One region of the Brachybacterium sp. B718/18 genome, then DNA from elsewhere that is predicted to be linked to it. Evidence: predicted binding sites of a transcription regulator. Region 1 holds the regulator's gene; each other region holds the start of a gene.
The links. The regulator HrcA, encoded in region 1, represses chaperone genes, less so after heat shock. The targets are predictions, from matches to a motif close to TTNGCACTCGNNNNNNNCGAGTGCNAA.
Positions count from the first base shown of each region.

Region 2: a site for HrcA is predicted at 6,465-6,491, ahead of groES (co-chaperone GroES). Genes of this name have one in related genera too.
Region 3: a site for HrcA is predicted at 5,504-5,530, ahead of groL (chaperonin GroEL). Genes of this name have one in related genera too.

Region 1 covers NZ_JBVDDO010000001.1:407,670-417,532, reverse strand. Annotated here, with positions in the region: gene ACZCAH_RS02010 (ABC transporter ATP-binding protein) at 1-790, opposite strand, end outside; gene ACZCAH_RS02005 (16S rRNA (uracil(1498)-N(3))-methyltransferase) at 845-1,633, opposite strand; gene dnaJ (molecular chaperone DnaJ) at 1,650-2,780, opposite strand; gene hrcA (heat-inducible transcriptional repressor HrcA) at 2,848-3,858, opposite strand; gene ACZCAH_RS01990 (DUF3097 domain-containing protein) at 4,036-4,920, shown strand; gene ACZCAH_RS01985 (DUF4870 domain-containing protein) at 5,067-5,810, shown strand; gene ACZCAH_RS01980 (iron chaperone) at 5,950-6,336, opposite strand; gene hemW (radical SAM family heme chaperone HemW) at 6,419-7,582, opposite strand; gene ACZCAH_RS01970 (MOSC domain-containing protein) at 7,600-8,319, opposite strand; gene lepA (translation elongation factor 4) at 8,316-9,863, opposite strand, start outside.
Region 2 covers NZ_JBVDDO010000005.1:65,747-75,609, reverse strand. Annotated here, with positions in the region: gene ACZCAH_RS09510 (inorganic phosphate transporter) at 1-356, shown strand, start outside; gene ACZCAH_RS09505 (threonine/serine exporter family protein) at 397-1,674, opposite strand; gene ACZCAH_RS09500 (hypothetical protein) at 1,710-2,495, opposite strand; gene ACZCAH_RS09495 (pseudouridine synthase) at 2,492-3,484, opposite strand; gene ACZCAH_RS09490 (hypothetical protein) at 3,481-4,179, opposite strand; gene groL (chaperonin GroEL) at 4,408-5,994, opposite strand; gene groES (co-chaperone GroES) at 6,009-6,305, opposite strand; gene ACZCAH_RS09475 (hypothetical protein) at 6,734-6,916, shown strand; gene ACZCAH_RS09470 (hypothetical protein) at 6,941-8,410, opposite strand; gene ACZCAH_RS09465 (metallophosphoesterase family protein) at 8,460-9,314, opposite strand; gene ACZCAH_RS09460 (molybdenum cofactor biosynthesis protein MoaE) at 9,370-9,837, opposite strand; gene ACZCAH_RS09455 (MogA/MoaB family molybdenum cofactor biosynthesis protein) at 9,834-9,863, opposite strand, start outside.
Region 3 covers NZ_JBVDDO010000002.1:1,990-11,852, forward strand. Annotated here, with positions in the region: gene ACZCAH_RS03865 (cation diffusion facilitator family transporter) at 1-209, shown strand, start outside; gene ACZCAH_RS03870 (MsnO8 family LLM class oxidoreductase) at 220-1,188, opposite strand; gene ACZCAH_RS03875 (LLM class flavin-dependent oxidoreductase) at 1,306-2,313, shown strand; gene ACZCAH_RS03880 (endonuclease/exonuclease/phosphatase family protein) at 2,518-3,411, opposite strand; gene groL (chaperonin GroEL) at 3,698-5,332, opposite strand; gene ACZCAH_RS03890 (LytR C-terminal domain-containing protein) at 5,560-6,162, opposite strand; gene ACZCAH_RS03895 (DUF3263 domain-containing protein) at 6,246-6,548, opposite strand; gene ACZCAH_RS03900 (uracil-DNA glycosylase) at 6,625-7,299, shown strand; gene ACZCAH_RS03905 (hypothetical protein) at 7,349-7,936, opposite strand; gene treS (maltose alpha-D-glucosyltransferase) at 8,210-9,863, shown strand, end outside.

The sequences.
Region 1 (9,863 bases):
AGATGGATTCGGGAATCTCCGGGGCGCTGACCACGATCTCGCGGAAGGGCGCGTAGCGGGCGCGGAGGGCGTCCAGGCCGCCGTCGTAAAGGATGCGGCCCTCGTCGATGATCACCACGCGCCGGGCGAGCTGCTCGATGTCCGCGATGTCGTGGGTGGTCAGCAGCACCGTGGTGCCCTCGGTGCGGTTCTGCTCGGCGATGAAGTCGCGGATCCGGGCCTTGGCCACGACGTCCAGGCCCACGGTCGGCTCGTCGAGGTAAAGGACCGGCGGGCGGTACAGCATCGCGGCGACGATGTCGCCGCGCATGCGCTGGCCCAGCGAGAGCGAGCGCACTGCGGTGTCGAGAAACGGTCCCATGTCCAGCAGGTCCACGAAGCCGTCGAGCGAGCGACGGTGCTCCTCCGGCGAGAGGCCGTAGAGCTTCGCGATCAGCTCGAGGGACTCCCGCAGCGGCAGGTCCGTCCACAGCTGGCTGCGCTGGCCGAACACGGCGCCGATGTTGCGGGCGTTCGCGCGGCGGTCCTTCCAGGGCACGATCCCCTCCACCTCGACGTGGCCCCAGGTGGGCACGAGGATGCCGGTGAGCATCTTGATGGTGGTGGACTTCCCGGCGCCGTTGGGCCCGAGGTATCCGACGATCTCCCCGTCATCGATCCGCAGGGAGACGTCGTCCACGGCGCGCGAGACGACTTTGTCGGTACTGAAGAAGGACCGGACCCCCGCGAAACGGCCCACTGCTCGTCGAGGACGGCTGAACTCCTTGACCAGGTTCTCGGCGATGATCACCCGAAGCATCCTTCCACGGCGCGGCGCGCCGCACAGGAGATTCCCCCAGGTCGTTCAGCCCCAGCGACCCACCATCGCGCTGAGCACCGCGAGCGCGGCGGGTCCAGCGGTCGAGGAGCGCAGCACCTCGGGGCCCAGCAGCACCGAGCGGGCCCCGGCCTCGTGCAGGCCGGTGAGCTCCTCGGGGGCGATGCCGCCCTCAGGGCCGACGATCACCAGGATCTCCTCGACACCGGCCTCGCTCGCCCCGCTCAGCTCCTCGGACAGGCTCATCAAGCCGACGGACTCCTGCTCATGCAGCACGAGCACGAGAGCGCCATCCCCCGCGAGCTCGCGCACCTGGCGCAGCAGCTCCTTCGTGGTCACCGCCTCGCCCACCTCGGGGATCCCGGGCCGACGGCACTGCTTGACCGCCGCACGCACCGTGGACTCCCACTTCGCCCGGCCCTTGGCGAGCTTCTCCCCGCGCCACACGGAGACCGAGCGCTGGGCGATCCAGGGGACGAGGCGGTCCGCGCCGAGCTCGGTCGCGGACTCCACGGCCTGCTCGTCGCGGCCTCCGGTGGCGAGGGCCTGGACCAGGGTGAGCCGCGGCAGGCGCTGGATCGCCGGGCTCGGGTCGGCGAGCAGGCGCAGATCCAGCTGCTCCTTGCGGGCGGCGGTCACCTCGGCGAGGACCTGGCGGCCCGGGGCGTCGGTGAGCAGGACCGTCTCCCCCGCGCCGATCCGGGCGACCTTCGCGGCATGCCGCCCCTCCTCCCCCGTGAGCAGGAGGGCATCGCCCTCCCGCGTGCCCGCGAGGGCGTCGTCGAGGATCAGGAAGCCGGGCGGGGTCGTGGGCATCGGCGTGGTGCTCCGCTCAGAGGTCGCGCAGGCGGTCGCGAAGCTTCGCGAAGGGGCCGTGGCCCTTCCTGCGCGTGGTCTCGTCGCCCCGCAGCGCCGCGAGCTGCTCGAGCAGTGAGCGCTCCTCGTCGCTGAGCGAGGTGGGGACGTCGACGTCGAGGACCACCCGGATGTCGCCGCGGCGCTCACGCCGCAGCGGGGTGACGCCGAGGCCCTTGAGGGTGATCTGGTCGCCGGGCTGCGAGCCGGGCTTCACGTCGATCTCCTGGATGCCGTCGAAGGTCTCGAGCGGAACCGTCGCGCCGAGCGCCGCGGAAGTCATCGGCACGGCGATCGTGGTGACGAGGTCGTCGCCGTCGCGGTCGAAGGTGTCGTGCTCGGAGACGGAGAGCTCCACGAACAGGTCGCCGGAGGGTCCGCCGGCCTCGCCGACCTCGCCCTCGCCGCGCAGCTGGATGCGGGTGCCGTGCTCGACGCCCGAGGGGACGCGCACGGTGACCTCGCGATCGGAGGCCGTGCGGCCGTGCCCGGAGCAGCCGGTGCAGGGGGACTCGATGACGTCGCCGTGCCCGCCGCAGGTGGGGCAGGGCGCCATCGTGACCATCTGGCCCAGCAGCGACTGGGCGACGCGCTGCACGTGGCCGGAGCCGTTGCACGCGGTGCAACGGGTGGGGCTGGTGCCCGGCTCGCAGCAGGAGCCGGAGCAGCGCTCGCACAGCGCCGCCGTGCGGAAGGTGACCTTCTGCTCGGTGCCGAAGACGACGTCGCGCAGGTCGATGCGGATGCGGCGCAGGACGTCGCCGCCGCGGCGCTGACGGGGCACTGGGCCCTGGCCGCGGCCGCGCATGCCCGCGGCACCCGCGAACATGTCGAAGATGTCGCCCATGTCGAAGCCGGCGCCGCCGCCGAAGCCGCCGGGGAAGCCGCCGCCCATGCCCGGGCCGCCGCCCATGTCGTACTGGCGGCGCTTGTCCGCATGGGAGAGCGTCTCGTAGGCCTGGGACACCTTCTTGAAGGTCTCCGCCGCCTCGGGATCGGGGTTGACGTCGGGGTGGAGGCTGCGCGCGAGCTTGCGGTAGGCCTTCTTGATCTCCTCGGTCGAGGCGTCGCGGGAGACGCCGAGGAGCTCGTAGTAGTCGTCGTTCACCAGTGGGGTCCTTGCGGGGTGGGTGGGAGCAGAGACAGAGAGGCGGAGACGGACCTCCGCACGGCGATCACTCGAGGTAGCGCGACACGTACCGCGCGATCGCCTGCACCGTGGAGATGCCGGTGACGTAGTCCATCCGGGAGGGGCCGAGGATCGCCAGATGGGAGCCCGCGCCGTAGCCGGCCCCGACCACCGCGGCCTGGGTCAGCGCGGACTCGCGCAGCTCGGATCCGATGCGGACCTCGACCGCGCCCGGCGAGGCGTGCATCTCGGTGAACAGCCGCAGCAGCACCAGCTGCTCCTCGAGGACGTCCAGCAGGGGCTCGACGTCGCGGGCGAAGTCCTCCGCGCTGCGGGCCAGGTTCGCGGTGCCCGCGAGCATGATCCGGTCCTCGACCCGGGCCGCGGCGAGGGCGACGAGCGCCTCGGCGACCTCACGGGCGGAGTCGCGGTCCGGGCGGCTGACGGTCTCGAGCAGGTCCCCGAGCGGGGCGGAGAGGTCGGTGACCTCGCGCCCCGCGACGGTGCGGTTCAGCGCGTCGCGCAGACCGGCGTAGTACTCGGCGTCGCGCCCCGGGGTCACCGGGATGGTGCGCTGGTCCACGCGGCCCGACTCGAGGATCAGCACCACCAGCAGCAGGGACTCGGCGACCTTGACCAGCTCGACGTGGCGCACCCGCGCCTGTCGGCGGGCCGGGTACTGCACCATCGCGACCTGCTGGGTGAGCTGCGCGAGCAGGCGCACCGTCCGGGCGAGGAGCTCCTCGACGTCCCCGGACTGCTCGAGCAGGGCGTGGATCGCGCGGCGTTCGGGCGGCGAGAGCGGCTTGACCGTCGCGACGTGGTCGACGAAGGTCCGGTAGCCCTTGTCCGTGGGGACGCGGCCCGCGGAGGTGTGGGGCTGGTGGATCAGCCCCTCCTCCTCGAGGGCGGACATGTCGTTGCGCACCGTCGCGGCGGAGACGCCGAGCTCGTGGCGCTCGAGCAGGGACTTCGACCCGACGGGTTCGCGGGTGGCGACGTAGTCCTCGACGATGGCGCCGAGGATCTGCAGCTTGCGGCTGTCCGTTCCTCTCACCTCCGACGGGCGGGGACCCGCTGTGGGTCCGATGTGCTGGCTCCGATGTGCTGTGCTGCGGGCGGGCCGCGGTGCGGACCCGTCGGACGGCCGACGGGCTGGCACTTGGGGCCGCCGAGTGCCAATCCTACGCGCCCCGCGCGGTGCTTCCCGGGAGGCGTTCGCCACGGGGGTATCGTGCCGGGCGTGCCTGCAGCCTCCTCCTTCCCCGACCGGTACGGCCGAGACGTGCTGTCCTCGACCCCGCCCACCCACCATCGCCGCCGCCCCGTGGCGACCGAGGTGCCCGCCCGCCGCGATCTCGTGGTCGAGGAGGCCTCGACCGGCTTCACCGGGGCGGTGACCCGGGTCGAGAAGATCGCCGGGGAGCTCGTGGTCGAGCTCGAGGACGGCCGCGGGGTGCGCCGCACCTTCCCGCTGGGTCCCGGGTTCATGATCGACGGGAAGCCCGTCGTGCTCACCCGGGCCGTCGCCCAGCAGGCGCCTGTGCGCAAGCGCTCTGCGAGCGGTTCGGTGTATGTCGAGGGCGCACGGGCCCGCACCGCCCGCGCCTCCCGGATCTGGGTCGAGGGCACCCATGACGCCGAGCTGGTGCAGAAGGTGTGGGGCCATGACCTGCGCATCGAGGGCGTCGTCGTCGAGCAGTTGGAGGGCGCCGACAACCTCGTCGAACGGGTGCAGGAGTTCGCTCCCTCCCCCACCCGGCGCCTCGGGATCCTGGTGGACCACCTGGTGACCGGCTCCAAGGAGTCGCGCATCGCGCAGCAGGTGATGCGCCTGCCCGGTGCGGCGGGGAACGTAATCGTGCTCGGCCACCCGTACGTGGACGTGTGGCAGGCCGTGAAGCCCGCGCGGGTGGGCCTCGACCGATGGCCCCACGTCCCCAAGGGCACCGACATCAAGATCGGGACCCTCGCCGCCCTCGGCTGGCCGCATGGGGACAAGCACGACGTGGGCCTCGGCTGGAAGCGGATCCTCGAGACCGTGCGCTCCTACGCCGATGTCGAGCCGACGCTGTCCGGGCGCATCGAGGAGCTCATCGACTTCGTGACCGTGGACTGAACGCCCGGGGCGCGACGAAGGTCGCGGGGGAAAACCCCCGGTGACCGGGGAGGCCCACCCCGGTGACGACGCGCAGAGCGGTCGTTAGGCTGGCCACAACGCACAGTTGCCGGTCCATCCGGGTCGGCCCGAGGAAAGAGTCCACCATGAGCCAGTCCGAGCACCCGCACGATCCCTTCGCCCGCGAGTCCGAGGCCTACGCCGCACCGGAGTTCCCGGCCGCATCCACCCAGCCCGTCGGGGCCTCGGCCGAGCCGGCCCCGTCGGCCGACCCGTTCGCGGCGCCCGCAGCATCCGACCCGTTCGCGGCGCCCGCGGCCTCCGACCCGCACGCGGGGGCGACCCAGCCCTCGGGCGCTCCGTCGCCCCAGCCGGCCTACGCCGCCCCGCAGGCCGCGACGGCGGGCCCCGCCCCGCAGCAGCCCGCCCATCCCACCTCAGGAGCCCCCATGTCCTTCGACCAGGCCCCCGCCCATATCAAGGGCGTCTACCCCGGCCCGCTCCCCGGTCAGCCCGCGAGCGACTCGGACGCCAAGCTGTGGTCGATGTTCGCGCAGCTCTCCACAATCGTCGGCTACGTGATCGGCGCCGGATTCCTCGGATGGCTCGGGCCGCTGATCATCTTCCTGGTCTACAAGGACCGCAACCGCTTCATCCGCTTCAACGCCGCGGAGGCTCTGAACGCCGCGATCGCCGTGTTCATCGCCGAGATCGCGTTGAGCATCGTCATCACGATCATCGCGATCGTCACCTTCGGCATCGGCTCAGTGCTGTATGTGCTCGTGGCGGTGCCGGCCATCCTGCACATCGTCTTCGCGATCCTGGGCGCCGTGAAGGCGAACCAGGGCGAGTGGTGGAACTACCCGCTGAACATCCGCCTCGTGAAGTGATCGCCCGCTCCGCACGCTGAGCTGTTCGCTCCGCCGAGCACGACGAGCCCCCGGGACCCGACAGGGTCGCGGGGGCTCGTCGCTGTGGTCGGTCGTGCCGCACGGAGCCGGGGCGGACGCGTCGCTCCGCCGCGGCGCGTCACATCCAGGGGACGGCGTCCTGCTCGAACTCGGCGAGACGGCGCCGGGCGAGGCGACGAAGCACCTGCTCCGGGAGCGGATCCGCGTACGGCAGCTTCACACTGCCCTTCCCGGTCTCGAGCCCCTGGAGCTCGGAGGCCAACGCCTCCTTGGCGCTCGGGGTCACGGTGAAGTTCGCATGGGCGGGATGTGCGCTGACGACGAGCAGGATGGTGCCGCGCGCGTGGAGGAAGGCGGGCGCTCCCCACGTGACCGCCTCGGTCGCCTCGGGCAGCTCCTCGCGCACCAGGGCCCGCAGCGCGCACATCCGGCTGAGCGCGGTCTCCTCCAGCGCGTCGAGGTACTCGTCGATCGTGGTCGGGCGGGATCCGGTCGCAGGCGTCATGGAGCCAGTCCGCGCGCCGACGGACCCGGCAGCCACCGGATCCGACGCACCGGTGTCCCGGCGGCGACGACCGACCATGGGCTCAGGGCACGAGGTCGCGGATCACGGCATCGGCGAGCAGACGCCCGGGGCGCGTCAGCACCGCCCGGCCGTGCGCCAGGGCCTCGGGATCGAGATGGCCCCGGTCGCGGTGCACCGCGAGCATGTCCCTGCGCTCCGCGGGCACGACCTCGACCGCGAGGCCGTCGGCGATGCGCAGCTCGAGCATGATCCGCTCGACGAGGCGGTCCTCCGCGGCGACCTGCTCGGAGTCGGCCACTGGCAGCTCGCTGTCGGCGAGCATCCGCGCGTAGCGGCTGGGGTGCTTGACGTTCCAGGAGCGCAGGCCGGCCCGGTGGCGGTGCGCGCCGGGGCCGATCCCCCACCAGTCCCCGCCCTGCCAGTAGGAGAGGTTGTGGCGGGAGCGGTGCTCCGAGGTGCGGGCCCAGTTGGAGACCTCGTACCAGGACAGTCCGGCCGCGCTCGCCAGATCGTCGACGAGCTCGTACTTGTCAGCCATGTCGTCGGGGTCGGGGGCCTGCAGCTCGCCGCGGCGCAGCTGCCGCGCCATCGCGGTGTTCCCCTCGATGATCAGAGAGTAGGCGGAGAGATGGTCGACCTCGCAGGAGAGCGCCGCCCGGACGGAAGTCTCGACATCCGCGAGGGTCTCGCCGGGCGTGCCGTAGATCAGATCGAGGCTCACCTGCAGCCCGGCGTCCTTCGCCCACTGCACCACCTGCGGCACCCGCTCGGGGTCATGGGTGCGGTCCAGGGTCGCGAGCACGGAGGGGACGGCGGACTGCATCCCGATCGAGACGCGGGTGATCCCGCCCTCGGCCAGGCGCGAGAGCGAGGCGCGGGTAACCGAGTCGGGGTTCGCCTCGGTGGTGACCTCCGCCCCGCGGGCCAGCGGGATCAGGGAGCGCAGGTGATCGAGCATGGCGACGAGGTCGTCAGCGGGCAGCAGGGTGGGGGTGCCGCCGCCGAAGAAGACGGTGGAGATCTCGTCGTACTCGTAGCCGGCCGTGCGGTCCGCCGCGAGGGTCAGATCCATCTCGGCCCGGGCGTTGTCGGGGTACTCGCGCTGCGATCCGCCGCCGCCGAGCTCGGTCGCCGTGTAGGTGTTGAAGTCGCAGTAGCCGCAGCGCACGGCGCAGAAGGGGACGTGGACGTAGACGGAGAGGTCCTTGCCCGCCGTCTCCGTCATCGCCGTCGCCCCGGCTGTCACAGCCCCATCCCGAGCCCCAGTCCGCGGCCGGTGGAGCGCAGGCGGTCCGGGAAGCGGGCGTCCCCGTCGGCCCGGATGAGGGCGTTCTGCGCGGCGCCGACCAGGGAGTCGTAGAGCACCGTGGAGGTGTCCTGTGCCCAGTCCAGCAGAGCGCGCGCCTGCTGGGGCGACAGCCCCCGGAAGGAGTCGGCGATGCTCACACCGTGCTCGGGCCGGGAGACCACCTCGATCGCGTCCTCGGCACGGGTCTCCCCCTCGACGAGCACCCGGAAGTAGGCGCCCGCGTGGCCGCCCTCGGTGAAGCGTCGGCCCCAGCGGCGGTCCCCCATCCAGGCGGCGAAGGTGCCGCAGGGATTGCGCGGGCAGGTCGCCTCGATCTCGGCCGACCCGATGCGCCACCGCTCCCCGATCACGGTGCCGTCGGTGTCCTGACCGGCGGTGACGAGGTTCTCGCCGAAGGCGCCGTCGGGCAGCGCCTGCGAGCGCTCGGCCGCGTACTGCTCGCGCACCTCTCGCGAGTAGGCGTAGACGGCCTTGAAGATCCCGCCGTGGTGCTCGCGATCGCCCTGCACGTCGCCGAGCACGCCGTGGGTCAGCAGCCGGATCGGGCCGTCCACTGGCCTCTTGTCGATGCCGCTCATCAGGCCCCGCTCGGGGACCGGGAAGAGCTGCGCGACCGTGCAGACCGCGGCGATCCGTCCCGCTGGGGCGGTCACTTCTTCTTGCCGTCCTTGCCGGCCTCGGCGGCGTCGGAGGAGAGCGCGGCGATGAAGGCCTCCTGCGGCACCTCGACGGAGCCGATGTTCTTCATGCGCTTCTTGCCCTCCTTCTGCTTCTCCAGGAGCTTGCGCTTGCGGGAGATGTCGCCGCCGTAGCACTTCGAGAGCACGTCCTTGCGCATGGCGCGGATGTTCTCGCGGGCGATGATGCGCGCGCCGATCGCGGCCTGGATCGGGACCTCGAACTGCTGGCGCGGGATGAGGTTCTTGAGCTTCCCGGCCATCTCGACGCCGTAGTTGTAGGCCTTGTCGCGATGGACGATCGCGCTGAAGGCGTCGACCGGCTCGCCCTGCAGCAGCATGTCGACCTTGACCAGATCGGCGGTCTGGGAGCCGGAGACGTCGTAGTCGAGGGAGGCGTAGCCGCGCGTCTTCGACTTCAGCTGGTCGAAGAAGTCGAAGACGATCTCCGCGAGCGGCAGGGTGTAGCGCAGCTCGACGCGGTCCTCGCTGAGGTAGTCCATGCCGCCGAGCTGGCCGCGCTTGGACTGGCACAGCTCCATCACGGCGCCGATGAACTCGCTCGGCACCAGGATGGTCGCCTTGGTGATCGGCTCGCTGATCTCCGCGACCTTGCCCGTGGGGAAGTCGGAGGGGTTCAGCACCTCGACCTCGGTGCCGTCCTCCATCCGCACGTGGTAGACGACGGAGGGCGCAGTGGAGATGAGGTCGAGGTCGAACTCGCGCTCGAGGCGCTCGCGGATGATCTCGAGGTGCAGCAGGCCCAGGAATCCGACGCGGAACCCGAAGCCGAGAGCGGTCGAGGTCTCCGGCTCGTAGTTCAGGGCCGCGTCGTTGAGCTTGAGCTTGTCGAGGGCGTCGCGCAGCGCCGGGTAGTCCGAACCGTCGATCGGGAAGAGCCCGGAGTAGACCATGGGCTTGGGGTCCGAGTAGCCGGCCAGCGCCTCGGTCGCCCCGCGCACCGAGGTGGTGATGGTGTCGCCCACCTTGGACTGACGCACGTCCTTCACACCGGTGATCAGGTAGCCCACCTCGCCGGGGCCGATGCCCGTGGTGGGATGCGGCTCCGGGGAGCTCACGCCGATCTCGAGCAGCTCGTGGTGGGCACCGGTGGACATCATGTCGATCCGGTCGCGGGCGCGCAGGTAGCCGTCGACCACGCGGACGTAGGTGACCACGCCGCGGTAGGTGTCGTACACGGAGTCGAAGATCATCGCGCGGCAGGGCGCCTCGACCTGTCCCTCGGGAGCGGGGAGGGTCCGCACCACGTGGTCGAGCAGCTCGGGCACGCCCTGGCCGGTCTTGCCGGAGACCCGCAGCACGTCCTCCGGCTCGACCCCCACCAGCTGGCCGATCTCCGCGGCGTACTTCTCCGGGTCCGCGCCGGGCAGGTCGATCTTGTTGAGGACGGGGATGATGGTGAGGTCGTTCTCCATCGCGAGATACAGGTTCGCGAGGGTCTGCGCCTCGATGCCCTGGGCGGCGTCGACGAGCAGGATCGCGCCCTCGCAGGCGGCCAG
Region 2 (9,863 bases), on a different contig from region 1:
AGGCGGCGGTGCCCACGGCGGCGCTCGTCGCCTTCGGCATCGCCCTCGTGTCGGGTCTGTGGTTCGTGGGCCGCAAGGTGATCCACACCGTCGGGTCGGGCCTGACGGCCATGCACCCCTCCTCCGGCTTCGCGGCCGAGCTCGCGGCGGCGACGATCGTGCTGCTCGCCTCGGTGCTGGGCCTGCCGGTCTCCTCGACGCACATCCTCATCGGCGCGGTGCTCGGGGTCGGCGTCGTGAACCATGCCGCGAACTGGAGGCTGATGCGCCCCATCGCGCTCGCCTGGATCATCACCCTGCCGGCCGCGGCGGGGATCGGCGCGGTCGTGGTGCTGGTGCTGCGCGCGATCTTCTGACCCCTGGGGCGGCGTCCACCCGGAGCGCCGCGGTACCCGCTCACCGCGGCTGCTCGACCCTCCGCCAGGCCGGGGACGTCGCGAGGTGGGCGAGCGCGAGCCCGAAGGCGGCGCCGATGATCGTCTGCAGCGCGTCGAGGGTGAGCGTCGCGGCCGCCGCGGCCTGGCCCGCGTTGACGAGCGTGAACGCGGAGTACATCGCGTAGCCGGGGACCATGATCACGACGGCCGGCACCGAGATCGCGGTGCGCGGCACGTGGCGGGTGCGGGCGACGGCGTAGGCGAGCAGGCCCACCAGCACGGTCGCCGCGAGGGTCGCCACCTGGATCGGCACGCCGGCTTCGGTGAGCAGGAAGCGGCCGGAGTTCGCGAGCAGCGACACCGCCGCGGCGGCGAGCGCGATCAGCCACGGCGAGTTGAAGATCAGGGCGAAGCCGAGCACGCCCACGAAGGTCGCCGCGGCGCGCACCGCGAGCAGCACGGGCGGGGAGAGGCCGAGCGGTTCCGCGACGACCGGCTCGACGCCCACGGCGAGGCTCACGGTCCACGCGGCGGAGGCGGCGGCGAGGATGATCAGCGTCGCGTAGGTGAGGCGCTGCAGCCCGGCGGAGTAGTCGGCGCGCACGAGGTCCAGCAGGCCGGTGATCATCGGGAAGCCGGGCACGAGGAAGAGCACGGCGGCGAGATAGCCGCCCATGAGGTCTCCCGTCGCCCAGCCCGCGGCGCCCGCCCCGCCGACGGCCAGCAGGTAACAGCAGGCGGCGACGACGGCGCCGATCACGGTGGTCAGCAGGTGGTTCCAGGCGCCCAGCTGGGCGGTGCGGCGCGCCGCCTGGCCCACGGTCGCGGCGATCCCGGCGGCCACGGCCTCGAGGGGGCCGGCCTGGTTCAGGACGGCGAAGGCGGCGCAGGCGAAGCCGGCGGCGAGCGCGTTCGTGACTCGGCCGTGCAGGGGGCCGCGGGCGCGGAGGGCGGCGAGGGCCGCGTGCACGTCGGCGGCGGTGGTGCCGTCGTCGGGGAGCGCCTCGACGAAGCGCTGGGTGCGGTGGAGGCGGTCGACGTCGACGCCCACGTGGCGGGGCTGGGTGAGCCGGGTGCGGTAGCGGCCGTGGAGCGTCGCGGTCGCCGTGATGTCGGTGTAGGTGACGATCGCGGTGAACGAGTCGAGGCCGAGTGCCCGTGCCGTGCGGCTCATCGCCCAGCGCACCCGGTAGGACGCCATTCCGGCGGAGAGCAGCTCGGCGCCGACGGCGGCTGCCGCCTCGGAGCGCACCGTGAGCGAGTCGGGCATCCCGATCGGGCTGGTCGTGGTGGGCACGGGCTCGCGTTGCGGCGGGCGCCCCTCCTCCTCCGTCACGGCGTCGGGTCCCCCTCCCGCGGCTCCTCCTTGCCGCCGAGCACGCGCCGCACCCGGTCGAACTCGGCCTGGAAGGCCGCCTCGTCGTACGTGTACTCGGGGCGCCACGGCATGCCCAGCCTGTCGGCGAGCTCGTGGTTCGCCCGTTCCCGACGGGTCCGTCGTCGGGCGGCGAGCAGCTCCCGGCGCGGCGGGGCGGGGCGCAGACCGGCCGCGGACTGCAGGGTGCGCAGGCCGTCGAAGGAGGCGTCGTCCCAGCCGATCTCGGGGACGATCCAGTCGACCGGGCCCGGCCCGTCGGCGGTGCGCACCGCATCATCCGGGAGCACCCCGATGAGCGCCATGCTGCCGCGCTCGGGCTCGCCGACCGCGTAGCGCACGTCTGCCAGGCGCGCTCGGCCGACGGTGCGGGGACCCCGCCGCAGCGCGAGCGTCCCCGCGGTCTCGTCCAGCAGCACCGCACGATGCGTGAGCAGCATCGGCACGAGCGCCCACAGGGCGAACAGCCCCCACAAAGCCGCAGCGCCGAGAAGCAGCTGCACCCAGGCGGGGTCGAGCACGGCCTCGAGGGCGCCGTCGTGGCCGGCGAGCAGCCGGGAGCGCCGCAGCTGCTGAACGGCGGCCCCGCCGAAGGGCGAGAGGATCACGGCGACGAGCGGCAGCCCCCACAGCGCGAGCGGCCGATAGCGCTCCAGGATCGTGGGGCCCACGATCACGGCGCCCCCGCGGGAGCGCCGCGGGGCGGGCGGCGCGACGTCGGGGCCGGTCGAGGGGCTGGTCACGGGGCCAGGGTACGTCGGCTGCGGAAGCGCCGCGGCTCCCCGGTGATGGGGTCCACGAGGTTCAGCTCGCGCGCGAGCAGGCGCAGCGGCTCCGGGGGCTCGGGCCGAGGCGCGGGGTAGAGGTCCTCGCCGCGGATCGGGGCGCCGCGCGCGGAGAGCTGGGCGCGCAGCTGATGGGTCCGTCCGGTGCGGGGCAGCAGGCGGAGCAGGAGGGAACCGTCCTCCTCGCACGCGAGCACCTCCAGCTCGGTGAGGGCGTTGGACTCCCCCGGCTCCACGCGGGCGAGGAGCTCCCCGCGGGGCTTGACCAGGCGGTCGCGCAGCACGGCGCGTTCCCCCGCCCGCTGAGGGATCCCGGCGTCCTCGGCCGGCTCCACCCGGGCGAGGTACTCCTTGGCGACCTCGCCGCGGGCGAAGAGCTGCTGGTACGCGGAGCGCTCGGCGGGGACGACGCCGAAGGCGAGCACCCCGGCGGTGCGGCGGTCGAGGCGGTGCAGGGGCACGAGCGCGGTCAGCCCCGTCTCCCGGCGCAGCCGTACGAGCGCGCTCGCGAGCACATGGGCGCCGCGGGGCATGGTCGCCATACCGTGCGGCTTGTCGAGGACGAGCAGGTGCTCGTCGGCATGGAGGATGTCGAGCGCGACCTCGGGCACCTCCTCGGCCCGCAGCTCGCGATGGAACCACAGCCGGTCGCCGGGGCCGACGGGGGTGTCCGCCGTGAGCGCCCGCCCGTCGGCGTCGACGATCTCCCCGGCGGCGAAGCGGTCTCGCAGCGGCGTCGCCGCGGGGTCGGCGAGTGCGGGGAAGCGAGCCAGCAACGCCTCGAGCGCGGGGCCGGTGGTGGCCGCCGGGGGGAGGGTCCAGCCGACGGGGTCGAGCCCGTGCCGCTGCGGCAGGGGCGCCGGCCGACGCCGTGCGGTGCGCCTCGCGGCCCGGCCCGGGCGCTCGGCGGAGCCACGGCCCCCTGCCGCGGCGGGGCTGCCGCTCACAGCCCCCACACGGCGAAGGTCAGGACGTTGTGGCCGATGTAGAAAACGGCGAGGCACAGCGCCACCAGGGTGGGATGACGGTCGACGACGCCGAGCGCCCGCGGGGCCTGCCGGCGCAGCTCTGCGGGACTGATGGCGTCGATCCGATCGATGCGCACCCCGGCCGCCGCGGCGTGACGCAGGCACGCCTCCTGTGCGCGCGGCCCGAAGAACCGGTTGGAGACGGCGACGAGGCGGTGGCCCTCGGCGTCCAGCAGGTACACCCCGTCATACGCGGTCTCCGAGAGGTCGAGCCCCTCACTGGAACCCGCCCCCCGCTCGATGGCGCGCACGGCCAGGACACCGCCCACCTCGTCCCAGCGGGCGCTGCGCGTGCGGCGGGCGAGGCCGCGGAGCGTGAAGCCGTCGGAGTCCACCTGGAGCCAGGCGGTCAGAACGCGCAGCACCCCCACCACGGAGGCGATCACCACCAGGACCCACAGCAGCAGCGGCAGCTGGAAGAGGAAGGAGTCGCGCAGCGCGGGGGCGGTCCACAGCCGCTGCCCCACGAAGCTGATGATCACGAGGAACTCGAGCACGATCACGAACACCAGCGCGACCCCGAGGGTGCCGAGCACCACCGGGGCGGGCGGCCCGAAGGTGCGGGTGGGGCGGTCGTCGTCCGGGAGCGGAGTGGCGTCCGTGCTGCTGGTCACCACTCCTCCTGAGGCGGCTCGATCCGGTGGGACAGCGTCATCCTAGGCCGAGCCGCCCCCTCGCGAGCACCACCGGCAGCCCCCGGACATCCCCGGCCTCCCGGTCGCGGCGCGATGCGTCCTGTCCCCGTCGTCTCCGGACACGAGGACGGGCGGGCCTCCCGGTCTCCCGGGTGGCCCGCCCGTCGACGGTCTGTCCCGCGATGATCACGCGAGGTCAGACGAGGATCAGGACTCGTCCTCGTCCTTCTTCTCGATCACGAGGGTCTCGGTGGTGAGCACCAGACCGGCGATCGAGGCGGCGTTGCGCAGCGCGGAGCGGGTGACCTTGACCGGATCGATGATGCCGGCGGCCACGAGGTCGACGTACTCGCCGGTCGCGGCGTCCAGGCCGTATCCGGCCTGGGCCTCCTTGACCTTCTCGACGACGACGTAGCCCTCGAGGCCCGCGTTCTCGGCGATCCAGCGCAGCGGCTCGACCACGGCGACGGCGACGGCGCGGGCGCCGACGGCCTCGTCACCGGTGAGGCCGAGATCCTCGGAGAGAATGGCGGAGGCCTGGACGATGGCGCTGCCGCCACCGGCCACGATGCCCTCCTCGATGGCAGCGCGGGTCGCGGACACCGCGTCCTCGATGCGCATCTTCTTCTCCTTGAGCTCCACCTCGGTGTGCGCACCGACCTTGATGACGGACACGCCGCCGGCCAGCTTCGCGAGGCGCTCCTGGAGCTTCTCGCGATCCCAGTCGGAGTCGGTGTTCGCGATCTCGGCACGGATCTGCGCGACACGGTCGGCCACGGCCTGCTCGTCGCCCGCCCCGCCCACGATGGTGGTCGAGTCCTTGGTGACGACGACGCGACCGGCGTGGCCGAGCACCTCGGTGCCGACGGTCTTGAGGTCGAGGCCGAGGTCGGAGGTGACGACCTGGGCGCCGGTGAGCACCGCGATGTCCTGGAGCATCGCCTTGCGACGGTCGCCGAAGGCCGGGGCCTTGACGGCCGCACCCTTGAAGGCGCCGCGGATCTTGTTGACGACCAGCGTGGACAGGGCCTCGCCGTCGACGTCCTCGGCGATCACGAAGAGCGGCTTGCCGCCCTCGACGACCTTCTCCAGCAGCGGCAGGATGTCGGCCACGGCCGAGATCTTGCCCTGGTGCAGCAGCACCTGGGCGTCCTCGAGCACGACCTCCTGGCGGTCCGCGTCGGTTACGAAGTGCGGGGAGATGAAGCCCTTGTCGAACTGCATGCCCTCGGTGAAGTCCAGCTCCATCGCGGTGGTGGAGGACTCCTCGACGGTGATCACGCCGTCCTTACCGACCTTGTCGAACGCCTCGGCGAGCAGCTCGCCGATCTCGCGGTCCTGGGAGGACACCGCGGCGACGTTCGCGATCTGCGCCTTGCCGTCCACCGGGGTGGCCAGCTCGCCGAGCTTCTCCGAGACGGCGTCGACGGCCTTCTCGATGCCGCGCTTGAGCGCGGAGGGAGCGGCGCCGGAGGCGACGTTGCGCAGGCCCTCGTGAACCAGCGCCTGGGCGAGGACGGTCGCGGTGGTGGTGCCGTCACCGGCGACGTCGTTCGTCTTGGTGGACACCTCCTTCGCGAGCTGCGCGCCGAGGTTCTCGTACGGATCCTCGAGCTCGATCTCGCGAGCGATGGTCACGCCGTCGTTGGTGATGGTGGGGGCGCCCCACTTCTTGTCGAGGACGACGTTGCGGCCCTTGGGACCGAGCGTCACCTTGACGGTGTTGGCGAGCTTGTCCACGCCGCGCTCGAGGGCGCGACGCGCGTCTTCGTTGTACAGGATCTCCTTGGCCATAGGGATGCTCTCGCTCAGTTCTCGATGATCGCGAGGATGTCGCGAGCGCCGAGGACGAGGTACTCCTCGTTGCCGTACTTGAGCTCGGTGCCGCCGTACTTGGAGAAGACGACCTTGTCGCCGACCTTCACATCCATGGGGATGCGGTCGCCCTTGTCGTCGAAACGACCGGCGCCGACGGCGACGACCTCGCCCTCCTGGGGCTTCTCCTTCGCGGTGTCCGGGATGACCAGGCCGGAGGCGGTGGTCTGCTCGGCCTCGAGCGGCTTGACGACGACGCGATCCTCGAGGGGCTTGATGGAGACCGACATGCGGCTCACTCCTTCATGAAGAGTTGACTCTGATGAGTTCGGGGAACCAGGGAGCGCGGATCCCGGTCGTCGTCGCGGTGCCGAACGGGGCGTTCCCTGACTGGCAGCCTCTGGCACTCTCGGCCGTCGACTGCCAACGACGATTACTTTAGGACCGAGCTGGCACTCATGCAAGACGAGTGCTAACCCCTGGTCCGGACCCGTCGTCGTCGCCCCCGACGCCGGGTCCTCGCCTCGCCCCACCGTCGCCCGCGGCCGCTCGGGAGAGCCCCAGCTCACACCCTTTTTGTGAACCCGGCAACTGGGGGACCTCGGTCCCGTGACCGCCGGTCCCCGGCGCGGTAGAACGGACGCAGAGAACCTGCCGGCGCACCTGCGATCCAGGGCCCGGCCGATCACCCCGCTCCGACTCGAAGGAACTGCCGATCATGACTCTGCTCCGCTCCCTCCGCGACACCCTCCACCGCTTCTCCCGCGGCGCCGACCGCATGCAGGGGCAGGACGTCGAGCGCCCCGATCTGGTCCCGGGCCGTCGGGTCGGCGGGAACTTCGCCGCGCTCACCAAGGCGCATTCGAACCAGGGCGTGACCACCCTGGGCATGAACCGCTGACGCGCCAGGCACCGCGGACGCGCCTCAGGGGCTGAGTCCCGCCCGTCGTCGCAGGCGACGCTGCCCGAGGTGGCCGAGGATCATCCCCAGCACCGCGGCGGCGATCACCCCGATGATCAGCACGACCCCGGGGTCGAGGGCGCCGACAGCTCCGTCGATGCCGATCTCGAGCGCCAGCAGCGCATCCCCGTGCTCCCGGCGGTACCACTCGCTGCCCCGCAGCGGCGAGGTGGGCAGCAGCGCCCACACCCCCAGACAGCTGACGAGCAGCAGCAGATCGCCGAGGCCGCCGACGACGCGCAGCACGTCGGCGCGGAGCCGACCGGTCGGGCTCTCCTGCATCGCGAGCGGGTCCCGCCCGAGCTGCGCCGGTCCGGCGAGCGCGCCGACCACCACGAGGGCGAGCAGCAGGGCCGTCGCCTGGGCCGCCCCGATCCGTGGGATGCCGAGCTCCCGGAGACTGTCGGGCTGAGTGCCCAGGACCCATACCTGCACCCAGGTGGCGGCGACGATCAGCATCGCCGCTCCCTGTGCCGCGAGGCGGATCGCGGTGCGCCGCACGGCGAGACGGCCCAGCTCCCGGCGGCTCGCCTCCCGCGCCGCCCGTTCGCGGCGGTCGGCCGCGGCCCGGGCCCGTATCGCCGCCGCCTCCTCGTCCGAGGGCGGCTCGGGGCGCTCGGCGGGATCGATCCAGCCGGCGCGCAGGTCGGCGAGGACCCGGGCGAGCAGGGGCGCGAGCACGAGCCGGGAGCGGAGCACCGAGACCGGGATCAGCCGCTCACGGGTCGGCGCCGGCAGATCCTGCAGGATCCCGACGATCCGCTGCACCTCGCCGCGGCGCGGTGCCCGGGGAGCCACCTCGAGCCCGCGCATCAGGTCGAGCTGCTCGATCTCCCGGGCCGCCTCCTCGAGGCGCGGCATCATCACCGGGTAGCCGGCGCGGCCCAGCGCCGGGAGGTCGAGCGCGGCGAGCCGCCTCCGCAGCTCCCGGATGAGTTCCTGCACGGCCGCCGGGTCTGCCCCGACGAGATCGGGGCGCACCCGCCGGCGGCGCAGACCCTCGAGCGTCTGCTCGGCGAGGTCGAGGACCACCGCGACGCCGTCCTCGATCCAGCGGGCGAGGGTGGTCGCGGGGAGCTGCCGGGCGAGCAGGGCGAGCGTCTCCTCGTCGGTCGCATCGGCGGGGAGGCCGACGGGGAGGCTCGGCATCGCCTCCCCCTCGGTGAGGTCGTCGAGGTCCTCGAGGGTCCGGACGTCCTCGAGGCGGCGCACCTCGACGCCCTGCTCCCGCAGCAGGTCGCGGTACTCCTCGAGGATCCCCTGCAGCACGGTGAGGCGACGCACCGACTCCCGGGGGACATGGAGGGCGAGCAGCAGTTGCCCGGCGGCGACCCAGAGGAAGGTCTCGTCGAGCAGGCCGCGCATCCAGCGGGGCACGGGACGGCCCGGGCCGAGGTGCTTCTCGGCCCAGCGGTCGATCAGCGGCTCGAACATGGGGACATCCTGCCCGAGGGACCTCCCCGGCGGGGCCGCGGCGTCCTGCTCAGCGCCCCGCGGCCGCCACGATCGCCGCGACCTGGCCGGCGTCGAAGCGGTACACCGGCACGCCCGGATCGCCGAGGGTGTCGCCCGCATTGGGGAACACCGAGGTGACCACGCGCTGCACTCCCTCGCCGAGCTCGATCAGGCTCGCCCCGGACAGGGCGAGGGACTGCTCGCTCTCCCCCGCCCCGACGGGGTCGACGACGTTGGTCACGCCCGGTGCGACGTGCACCGGGATCACACCGATCGCCCCGGTCATCACGTGGTGGTAATGGCCGGAGAGCACGATCCGCACATCGCTTCCGGCCAGCACCGCGGCGAGCTCGTCGACCCCGTCGAGGTCGAGGCCGCGCAGCAGGGTCGTGGCGGCGACGAGCGGCGGGTGGTGCAGGGCGAGGACGGTCCCACCGGGCGCGGGCTCGGCGAGCACGCGCCGCAGCCAGTCGAGCTGCTCGGGGTCGAGATGGCCGTAGCCGGCGCCGGGCACGCTCGTGTCGAGCACGACCACACGCGCCCCGCCCTCCAGGGGGACGACGCGATCCTGGCTCTCGGCCACCCGCTCCCCCGCCGCGATGGTCTCTCCGTACACGGCGGAGACGTCGTGGTTGCCCATGACCACGACGAGCGGTGCGCCGAGCCCGGCGGCGAAGGGATCGAGGATCTCGTGGAGGAGACGGTAGCTCGCGGCGGTGCCGTCCTCCGAGGCGTCGCCGGTGTGGACGACGACGTCGACGTCGGCGAGCTCCTCGAGCCGGCCCAGCAGGCCGCGCAGGGCGGCGGCGGTGTCGATCCGCTCGTAGTGGCGGGCGGCGGGATCGCCGTAGAGGTGCGTGTCGGTCAAGTGGAGGATGCGCATGCCGGGAACCGTAGTCGCGCCAGGTGGCCGGGAGGTGACGTGGCGGAGCTGGGGGTCAGCCGAGAGCAGCCACCCATTCGGTCGTCCCGTCGGTGAAGACCTGGTGCTTCCAGATCGGGACCCGCTGCTTGACGGTGTCGACGAGCTCGTCGCAGGCCGCGAAGGCCTGCTTGCGGTGGGCGGCCGCGACGGCGCACACGAGCGCCGAGTCGCCGATGGCGAGCGGGCCCACGCGGTGCGCGACGGCGATCAGCACGTCCGGGTGACGCCGGGCGATCTCGCCCGCGACCTCGGCGAGGACCTGCTCCGCCGAGGGGTGGGCGGTGTACTCGAGGCGCGCGACCCCGCGACCGTCGTCGTGGTCGCGGACCACGCCGTCGAAGGTGACGACGGCGCCGCAGCGGGGATCGGCGACGGCCGCGGCCATGTCCGTGGTCCGGATCTCCCCCTCGCCGACGCTCGCGTGCCGGGTCCGCGAGGGGGCGGGGCCCAGGGCCGGGTCCGCTGCTGGGTCTGCGTTCATCGGTCAGTGCCCTCCGTGCCGGTGTC
Region 3 (9,863 bases), on a different contig from region 1:
TGCACGTCCTGGTGCCGGACGAATGGACGGTCAAGCAGGGCCACGACTACATCGAGGAGCTCGAGCACGAGCTGATGCGCGCGATGCCCACCCTCACCGTGCTCACCCACCTCGAACCGATCTCCGACCCGGCGAGCTACGAGGACATCCCCGAGGCGCACGTGCCGATCCACGGGGACGACGACGCGAACCTGCGCCCGCCCGCCTGAGCCGGCCCGCTCAGCCCAGCAGCGCCATGACCCCCTGGTCGGAGTCGGCGAGCGCCGCGCGGTCGAAGGCCGCGCCCGCGGCGAGGATCTCGTCGGCCCGCGATCGCTCGAGCAACCGCTCGACCCGCGGCCGGAGCGTCCCCGGACTGCCCGCCCAAACGGTCGCGAGCCCGCGCTCGAGCTGCGCCGACTCCCGGGCAGTCCGCTCCCCCGACCGGATCGAGAGGGGATCCTCGAGCGGCGGGAAGGCGCCGGTGCGACGGGAGGCGACCATCGCCCACACCTCCGACAGCGCCAGCTCGCGCGCCTCCGCGTCGGTGTCGGCGACGAGGAGATCGAGGGACAGCATGACGTGCGGCGCGCTCCCGCGATGCGGGCGGAAGGCGCGCCGGTAGCCGTCGAGACGCTCGCCGAGGTCGTCGGCCGCGAGCACCGGCCCGCCGAGGACCACGCCGAGACCGAGCCGGGCGGCGAGATCGAGACCGGCGCCGGTGGCCAGGAGGTGCAGCGGGGGCGGGCTCGCGGTGACGGGCCGGGCGGTGAGCGCGGCCGTGCCCTCGAGGAGCGCGCGCACCTCCGCCACCTCGTCGGCGAACTGCTCCGTGCTCGCCTCGGTGCGGCCCAGCGCCTCACGCACCGGAGCGGTGAACCCGAGGGAGCGGCCCAGTCCCAGGTCCACCCGGCCCGGGGTGATTGCCTCGAGCATGAGGAACTGCTCGGCGACGACCAGCGGGCGGTGGTTCGGCAGCATCACCCCGCCCGAGCCGAGGCGGATCCGCCCGGTGCGCTGGCCGATCGCGGCGAGCAGCACCGCCGGGGAGCCCGAGGCGATCCCCGGGACGGCATGGTGCTCCGCGACCCAGAAGCGGTGGTAGCCGAAATCCTCCGCGGTCACGGCCCGCTCCACGCTGTGGGCGAGGGCCGACGCCTCCGGCATCCCCGCGCGCGTGCGGGAGCGGTCCAGGAGGGAGAATCTCACGCCAGGCGCAACGCCTCAATGCCCCCGGATCTTCCCGTTCCGCGGCCCGATCCCGGGTGATCCTTCCCCCGCTCCGCTCGCCCGCAGCACGGCCTCGGACCTGGCTAGGCTCGCGCCATGAGCATCCCCCACGTCCCGCTGTCGATCCTGGATCTGGTGCCCCTCAGCGAGGGGCAGAGCACGCGCGAGGCGATCGACACCTCGATGCGCGCCGCGCAGACCGCCGACCGCTCCGGATACGCCCGCTACTGGTACGCCGAGCACCACAACGCCGCGACCCTCGCCTCGAGCGCGACCAGCCTGCTCATCGACCGCGCCGCCTCCCTCACCGAGCGCATCCGCGTCGGCTCCGGCGGCATCATGCTCCCCAACCACTCCCCGCTCGCCGTGATCGAGCAGTTCGGCACCCTCGTCCAGTTCCACGGCGACCGCATCGACCTGGGGCTCGGCCGGGCTCCCGGCACCGACCAGTACACGGCCCAGCTGCTGGCCCGCACCTCGGCGGAGCCGGGCGCCTTCGTCGCCGCCGTCGAGCAGATGCGCGACTGGTCCCGGGCCGAGCCCAGCGGCACCCTCCCGATCCGAGCGGGCGTCGCCGAGGGCACCGAGGTGCCGATGTGGATCCTCGGCTCGACCACGAACGGTGCGCGCCTCGCGGCGCAGCTGGGCATGCCCTTCTCCGTCGCCTCGCACTTCGCGCCCTTCCAGTACCTCGAGGCGCTGCGCGTGTACCGCGAGCAGTTCTCGGCGACGCAGAGCGACGCCGCCCAGCTCGAGGCGCCCCGCACGATGGTCGGCGTGAACGTGGTCATCGCCCCGACCGACGCGGAGGCGCAGCGCTTGTTCACCACCAACGTGCAGCAATTCCTCGGGGTCGTCACCGGGCAGCGGCAGGCCATGCAGCCTCCCCGGGATCTCGAGGGCACGGTCCCCGACCATCTCCTCTCCCAGGTCGAGCAGACCCTCTCGATCCGCGCCGTCGGCTCGCCCGCGAGCGTCGTCGAGCAGCTCGAGACGATCGTGGCCGCGACTGAGGCCGACGAGCTGATCGTGACCGCCAACTACTTCGATCCCGAGCACCGGATGCGCGGCCTCGAGCTGCTCGCGGAGGCCTGGGGGCTGTGAGATGACGGGGCACCGTGCCGTCGCCGGACTCGCCGCGGCGCTCGGCGTAGAGGTCGAGGACTGCGCGGGGGCTGGGTCGAGGTGCAGCCCGGCCTCGCGCAGAGCGCGAGCATCTCCGCGGCCGGCGACGTCCTCGAGCTGACCGCATCGTGCGTCGACGGCACGCAGCTGGTCACCTCCGCGCGCGACATGTGAGCCGGACGCTCAGGCTTCCGTCGGCCGCACGCGCGCGGTGACCGTCGCGTGATCGCTCGCGGCCCGTCCCTGCCGCCGGGGGACGGACGCCTCGTACTCCTGGACCGCGAGGTGCCGGGTGAGGATCCAGTCGATCCGGGTCCCGCCCACCTTCGGCGCGTCGTAGTCGGGAAACGTGCCGATGTCCTCGCCGACCTGCATCTCGGCGACGTCGTGCGCGTCCGCGAAGCCCGCATCGCGCAGCACCCGCCACGGCGTGCTGTCCCCGCCGGCAGCGTTGAAGTCTCCCATCAGCAGCGTCGGCGCGCCGTCCGCCGCCTCCCGCAGTCGCTGAGCGAGCAGTCCCGCACCCTTCTCCCGGGCCCGCTCCCCCGCATGGTCGAGATGGGTGACGGCGAAGACCAGCTCCCCGCCGGTCCACCGGTCCCGGACCCGCGCCCACACCGCGATCCGTGGGCAGTGCCCGTCCCAGCCCTGCGAGCCGATCCGCGCCGGATCCTCCGACAGCCAGAACTGGTCCCAGTCCAGCAGGTCGAAGCGCTCCCGCCGCAGGAGCAACAGGTTGTGCTCCCCCCGGCCGCCGCCCTCGCGGCCGATACCCAGTCGCAGATGGGTCGCGCCGAGCACCTCGTCCAGCAGCGGGATCTGGGCGGCGAGCACCTCCTGGGTGCCGATCACGTCGGCATCGGCCGCGCGCAGCAGCTCGGCGAGGACCGGGGCGCGGCTCGGCCAGTGGTCCGGATGCTCGGGCGGCACCGACGGGTCCGCGTAGCGGAGGTTCTGGGTCAGCACGCGCAGGGTCGCAGGCGCTGGGGTGGGGTCAGTCGTCGGCGTCGGGGTCGTGCCGGTGGTCGGGCGGGTGGTCAGGCCGGTGGTCAGGGCGTCGTCGCTCCGCATCGTCATCCCTCCATCCTCGCGCAGCAGCTCCCCGGGGTCGACCCTCGCCCGCCCCTGCCCTGCTGGAACTCCGTGCCAGGCGTGAGCTCAAGGCCCTACAGAGCCTGAGGTCACGCCGGGCGCGGAGTTCCAGCAGACGACCACGAGCACCAGAGCACCAGGTCAGCGGAGCACCAGGGCAACGGAGCACCAGGGAACCGGGGGGAACGCCGACGGGCCCCGACCCTCCGGAGAGGATCGGGGCCCGCAGGTCGCTCCGGGGGGAGCGGCAGAAATCAGCCGTGAGGCTGGATCACATCATGCCGCCCATGCCGCCCATGCCCATGTCGTCGCCGCCCGCGGGAGCCTTGACCGGCTCCGGCTTGTCGGCCACGACGGCCTCGGTGGTCAGGAACAGGCCCGCGATGGACGCCGCGTTCTGCAGCGCGGAGCGGGTGACCTTGACCGGATCGATGATGCCGGCGGCGAGCAGGTCCTCGTACTCACCGGTGGCGGCGTTCAGGCCCTGACCGACGGGGAGGTTCTTGACCTTCTCCGCCACGACGCCGCCCTCGAGGCCGGCGTTGACCGCGATCTGCTTGAGCGGTGCCTCGATGGCGACCTTGACGATGGAGCCGCCGGTGGCCTCGTCGCCCTCGAGCGCGAGGGTGGCGAAGGTGTCCTTGCCGGCCTGCAGCAGCGCCACGCCGCCGCCCGCGACGATGCCCTCGTCGACGGCGGCCTTGGCGTTGCGCACGGCATCCTCGATGCGGTGCTTGCGCTCCTTGAGCTCCACCTCGGTCGCAGCGCCGGCCTTGATGACGGCCACGCCGCCGGCCAGCTTCGCGAGGCGCTCCTGGAGCTTCTCGCGATCGTAGTCCGAGTCCGAGTTCTCGATCTCGGTGCGGATCTGGGAGACGCGACCGGCGATGCGGTCGGCCTCGCCGGCGCCCTCGACGATGGTGGTCTCGTCCTTGGTGACGACGATCTTGCGCGCCTGGCCGAGCTGCTCGAGACCCGCGGTCTCGAGCTTGAGGCCGACCTCCTCGGCGATGACCTGGCCGCCGGTCAGGATGGCCATGTCCTCGAGCATCGCCTTGCGGCGATCGCCGAAGCCGGGGGCCTTGACGGCCACGGACTTGAAGGAGCCCTTGAGCTTGTTGACGACGAGCACCGCGAGGGCCTCGCCCTCGACGTCCTCGGCGATGATCGCGAGCGGCTTGCCGGACTGGATGACCTTCTCCAGCAGCGGCAGCAGATCCTTGACGGTGGAGACCTTGGAGGAGAGCAGGAGGATGTAGGGATCCTCGAGCACGGTCTCCTGGCGATCGGCGTCGGTGACGAAGTAGGGCGAGATGTACCCCTTGTCGAACCGCATGCCCTCGGTGAGCTCCAGCTCGAGGCCCATGGTGTTGGACTCCTCGACCGTGATCACGCCCTCCTTGCCGACCTTGTCGAGGGCCTCGGCGATGAGCTCGCCGATGGCCGGGTCGGCCGCGGAGATGGCGGCGGTGTTGGCGATCTGGTCCTTGGTCTCGATCTCCTTGGCCTGCGCGAGCAGGGTCTCGGAGACGGCGGCCACGGCCTTGTCGATGCCGCGCTTGAGCGCGATCGGGTTGGCGCCGGCGGCGACGTTGCGCAGGCCCTCGCGCACGAGCGCCTGAGCCAGGACGGTGGCGGTGGTGGTGCCGTCGCCCGCGATGTCGTCGGTCTTCTTGGCGACCTCCTTGACGAGCTCGGCGCCGATCTTCTCGTAGGGGTCCTCGAGCTCGATCTCCTTGGCGATGGAGACGCCGTCGTTGGTGATCGTGGGGGCGCCCCAGGACTTCTCGAGCACGACGTTGCGGCCCTTGGGGCCGAGGGTGACCTTGACGGCGTCGGCGAGCTGGTTCATCCCGCGCTCGAGGCCGCGCCGGGCCTCCTCGTCGTATGCGATGAGCTTGGCCATTGTGGAATCTCTCCCGTGTGGTGTGGTGTCCACCCGACCCTGTGCCCGCGACGGACGGCACCAGCCGCCGTGTTCATGTCCCACGACGACGGGTCCCTCACGGGGCCGGAATGCTCTTGGCCCGTCGCTCGCGAGTGCTGTCACTCTCGAGCGACGAGTGCCAGCTCATCATAAGCACTCTCGGCCCGAGAGTGCTAACTCCGGGAGGAACCGCGCACAGCGGGGGCTCAGCCCTCGCCGTCGCCCTCCTCGGCACCGGCGCCCGGGGACTCGACCGCGAGGAAGGTGATCCGGTTCTGGAACTCGTCGCTCTGCCGCGCCTCACCGGCGCCGACCTCGAGCGCGAGGGCCTGGGCGGTCTCGGCGTCCGCCTCGTCGCGGTAGAAGACCACGGCCTCCTGCTGCTGCGTGTCGGCGGTCTGGATCTGGACGTCCTCCCAGCCGCTCTCCTCGAGGGTGTCGCGCCAGTCGCCGGCGAGGCCGTCGACGCCCGCCGCGTTCATCACGAGCACGGGGACGGTCTTGTCCGCCACGGGGGCGGGTTCCTCCGAGGCCGACTCCTCCGCCGACTCCTCGCCGGTGGTCTCCTCCACGGTGGTCTCCGCGGCGGTGGTCGGCTCCTGGGAGCGGTCGTCCCCTCCCCCGCCGCCGAGGTTCCCGATCAGGAACAGCAGCACCACGAGCAGCACCAGGGCCGCCGCGATGATGATGATGTAGAGCAGGTTCTGGCGCCAGAACGGCTCCTCGGCGCGGTGGGCGCCGTGGAACGCGACGGCGTCCGCCTCGTCGTCGAATCGGTCGGGCGGGTAGGGGTACTGGGAATCTGCCACGGGCCCATTAAACCCGCTCCCCCCGGGAGGGCCGTGGAACCCACGCCCATCAGGAGTGTCCGAGGGGACACGGGGCGCGCGGGTCAGGCGACGCGGTCGCCGCCGCGGCGGGGGATCTCGCCGTGCTCCGAGACCCGTCGGCCGCGCAGCCGGTGCACCAGGGCCGGGGCCGCGCGGAGCGCCCGCGGATCGTCGAGCAGGGCGTTGAGCCGCACGTAGTAGGCGACCTTGGAGATGCCGATCTCCTCACGGATCGCCCGCTCCTTCGCGCCGACGTAGCGGAAGGTGCGCCCCTCGAGCGCGAGGATCGCGAGCTCCTGCGCCGACAGCTCCGGGGCGGGGTCGCGCGGGGAGGGCGACGACGCGGAGGGGGACGGGACGGGCATGGATCGACAGTACGCGGCCGCTCGCGCCGTCCCGCTCCGGCGCGCCGGAGGGTGACGTGCCTGGCAGACTGGCGGCATGCCGCAGCCGCTCGCCGAGATCATCGCCCCCGACTGGGCCGCCGCCCTGGCCCCCGCCGAGGAGCGGATCCACGCGATCGGGGAGTTCCTCCGCGGCGAGGTCGAGGCGGGGCACGGCTACCTGCCCGCCGGGGACCGCGTTTTGCGGGCTTTCACCCGCCCCCTCTCCGAGGTGCGGGTGCTGATCGTCGGCCAGGACCCCTACCCGACGCCGGGCCATCCCATCGGGCTGAGCTTCGCGGTCGAGCGGGACGTGCGGCCGCTGCCGCGCTCCCTCGCGAACATCTATACCGAGCTGCGATCTGACCTGGGGATCGCCCCGGCCGCCCACGGCGATCTCTCCTCCTGGCAGGACCAGGGCGTGATGCTGCTGAACCGGGTGCTCACGGTGCGACCGGGCGCGGCCGCCTCCCATCGCCGCCGCGGCTGGGAGGAGGTCACGGAGCTCGCGATCCGCTCCCTCGTGGATCGCGGCGGACCGCTCGTCGCAATCCTGTGGGGCCGGGACGCGCAGTCGCTGATCCCGCTGCTGGGCGAGGTGCCGCACGTCGCGAGTCCCCATCCAAGCCCGCTCTCGGCCTCGCGCGGCTTCTTCGGGTCTCGCCCGTTCTCGCAGGCCAATGCCTTGCTGCGTGCGCAGGGCGGCGCAGAGATCGACTGGACGGTGCGCTGAGGCGAGCGGGCGCCGAACCGGCCGCCCCGCCCGGTCCGCGGGTCCGTCCTCAGCCCTCTCCCACCCAGGTCCAGCTGGCGAGGATCTCGCGCAGGGCGGGGGAGATCTCGGTGGAGCCGTGCGTCTCGACGACCACCTGCACGATCTCGTCGCCGACGTCGGCGCAGAAGCCCTCGGAGATCGCGTCGGCCCCGTCGTGCTGCCCGGACTTGGTGTAGCCGTGCACCGGGCGGCCGCCGAGCTGCGGGTCCTCGAGGACGCCGTCGTCCCCGGACTCGTCCCAGCCGAAGCCCGCCCAGATCGCCTGCATCTCGCACTCGACCTCGGCGTGCACGACGCTCTCGAACTGGTACACCTCGAGGCTGTTGGGCGGGTAGTGGTCGAGCTCGTCCTCCGGGGGGATCTCCACGTCGGTGATGTGCAGGAGCGTGCCGAAGCCCGCATCCTCCTCGGTGACCTCGTGGGTCACCCAGTCCGCGGGGTACTCGAGGCGGAAGTCCTCGGTCTCGAAGACGGTCGTCTGCGGCGCGGAGCTCGTCTCCTTCTCACCGCCGCCCCGCTGCGAGACCAGCACGAGGATCCCGCCCGTGATCGCCACGATCAGCAGGACCACCACGAGACCGACGCAGCCGAGCACGATCCACAGCCGGGAGCGTCCTCCGCCGGACGGAGCGGGGCCGCCCGGGGCCTGCCCCCATTGCTGGCCCGGCTGCTGTCCCCAGGACGGCGAGGACGGCCCCCCAACCGTCCCGCCCCCGCTCCATCCCTGATCCGACTGCCCCATGTCCCCTCGTCCCCTCCTGATCTCCCCGACGCCCGCGTCGGGCCTGCGCCCATGGTACGGAGGGCTCTAGGCTGGGAGTGCCCGTCCCGTCGGCGACGCCCTCGCCCCGTCCATGCGGAGGACCCGATGCCCCTGAACCTCTCCCAGTTCTCACCGCAGGGCCCCGGGGTCGACTACGACCCCCACTGGTACCGCCGCGCCGTGTTCTACGAGGTGCTCGTGCGCGCCTTCGCCGACGGCAACGGGGACGGCACCGGCGACTTCACCGGGCTCATCGAGCGCCTCGACTACCTGCAGTGGCTGGGCATCGACTGCCTGTGGCTGCCACCCTTCTTCGCCTCCCCGCTGCGGGACGGCGGCTACGACATCTCCGACTACGAGCGGGTGCTGCCCGAGTTCGGCTCGATCACCGACTTCGAGCGGCTGGTCTCCGAGGCGCACCGTCGTGGGATCCGCGTGATCATCGACCTGCCGATGAACCACACCAGCGACAAGCACCCCTGGTTCCTCGAGTCGCGGTCGGACCCGGAGGGGCCCTACGGCGACTTCTACGTCTGGTCCGACACCGACGAGAAGTACTCCGACGCCCGGATCATCTTCGTGGACACGGAGGAGAGCAACTGGTCCTTCGATCCGGTGCGCCGGCAGTTCTTCTGGCACCGGTTCTTCTCCCACCAGCCGGACCTCAACTTCGAGAACCCCGCCGTGCGCCGGGCGATGTTCGACGTGGTGCGGTTCTGGCTCGACAAGGGCATCGACGGTTTCCGCGCCGATGCGATCCCCTATCTCTTCGAGGAGGAGGGGACCGACGGGGAGAACCTCCCGGCGACCCACGAGTTCCTCGCCGAGTTGCGCGCGTACGTGGATGAGCACTGGCCGGGCCGCGTGATCATCGCGGAGGCGAACCAGTGGCCGGCCGACGTGGTCGAGTACTTCGGCACCCCGGAGAAGCCCGAGTGCCACATGTGCTTCCACTTCCCGGTGATGCCCCGGCTGTTCTACGCGCTGCGCGAGGGCAGCGCCCGGCACATCATCGACATCCTCGCCGACACCCCGGAGATCCCGCGCGGCGCCCAGTGGGGAACCTTCCTGCGCAATCACGACGAGCTGACCCTCGAGATGGTCTCGCCCGAGGACCGCTCGGCGATGCTCGGCTGGTACGCGCCGGACTCGCGGATGCGGGCGAACGTCGGCATCCGTCGGCGTCTGGCCCCGCTGCTGGACAACTCCCGCTCGGAGCTGGAGCTGATCCACGCCCTGCTGCTGTCCCTGCCCGGCTCGCCGTTCCTCTATTACGGGGACGAGATCGCGATGGGCGACAACATCTGGCTCGAGGACCGCGACGCGGTGCGCACCCCGATGCAATGGACCCCGGACCGCAATGCCGGCTTCAGCGAGATCGCGGACCCGGGCAAGCTGTACCTCCCGGTGATCCAGAACCTGGTCCACCACTACGTGACCGTGAACGTCGAGGCGCAGATGGCGCACTCCGGCTCGCTGCTGCACTTCGTGCGCTGGATGCTCGCGGTGCGTCGTGAGCACGCCGCCTTCGGCATGGGCGCGTACCGGGCGGTCGCCGCGGACAGCGAGCGGGTGCTGGCCTTCACCCGCACCTACGACGGGGCCGATCACGGCGAGGACGCGGAGGAGCACGCCGAGACCCTGCTGTGCGTCTTCAACCTGTCGGCCCAGCCGGTGACCTCCACCCTGGACCTGGTCGGCATGGAGCGGCGCACGATCCGCGATCTCTTCGGCGGCCACGAGTTCCCGGCGGTGACGG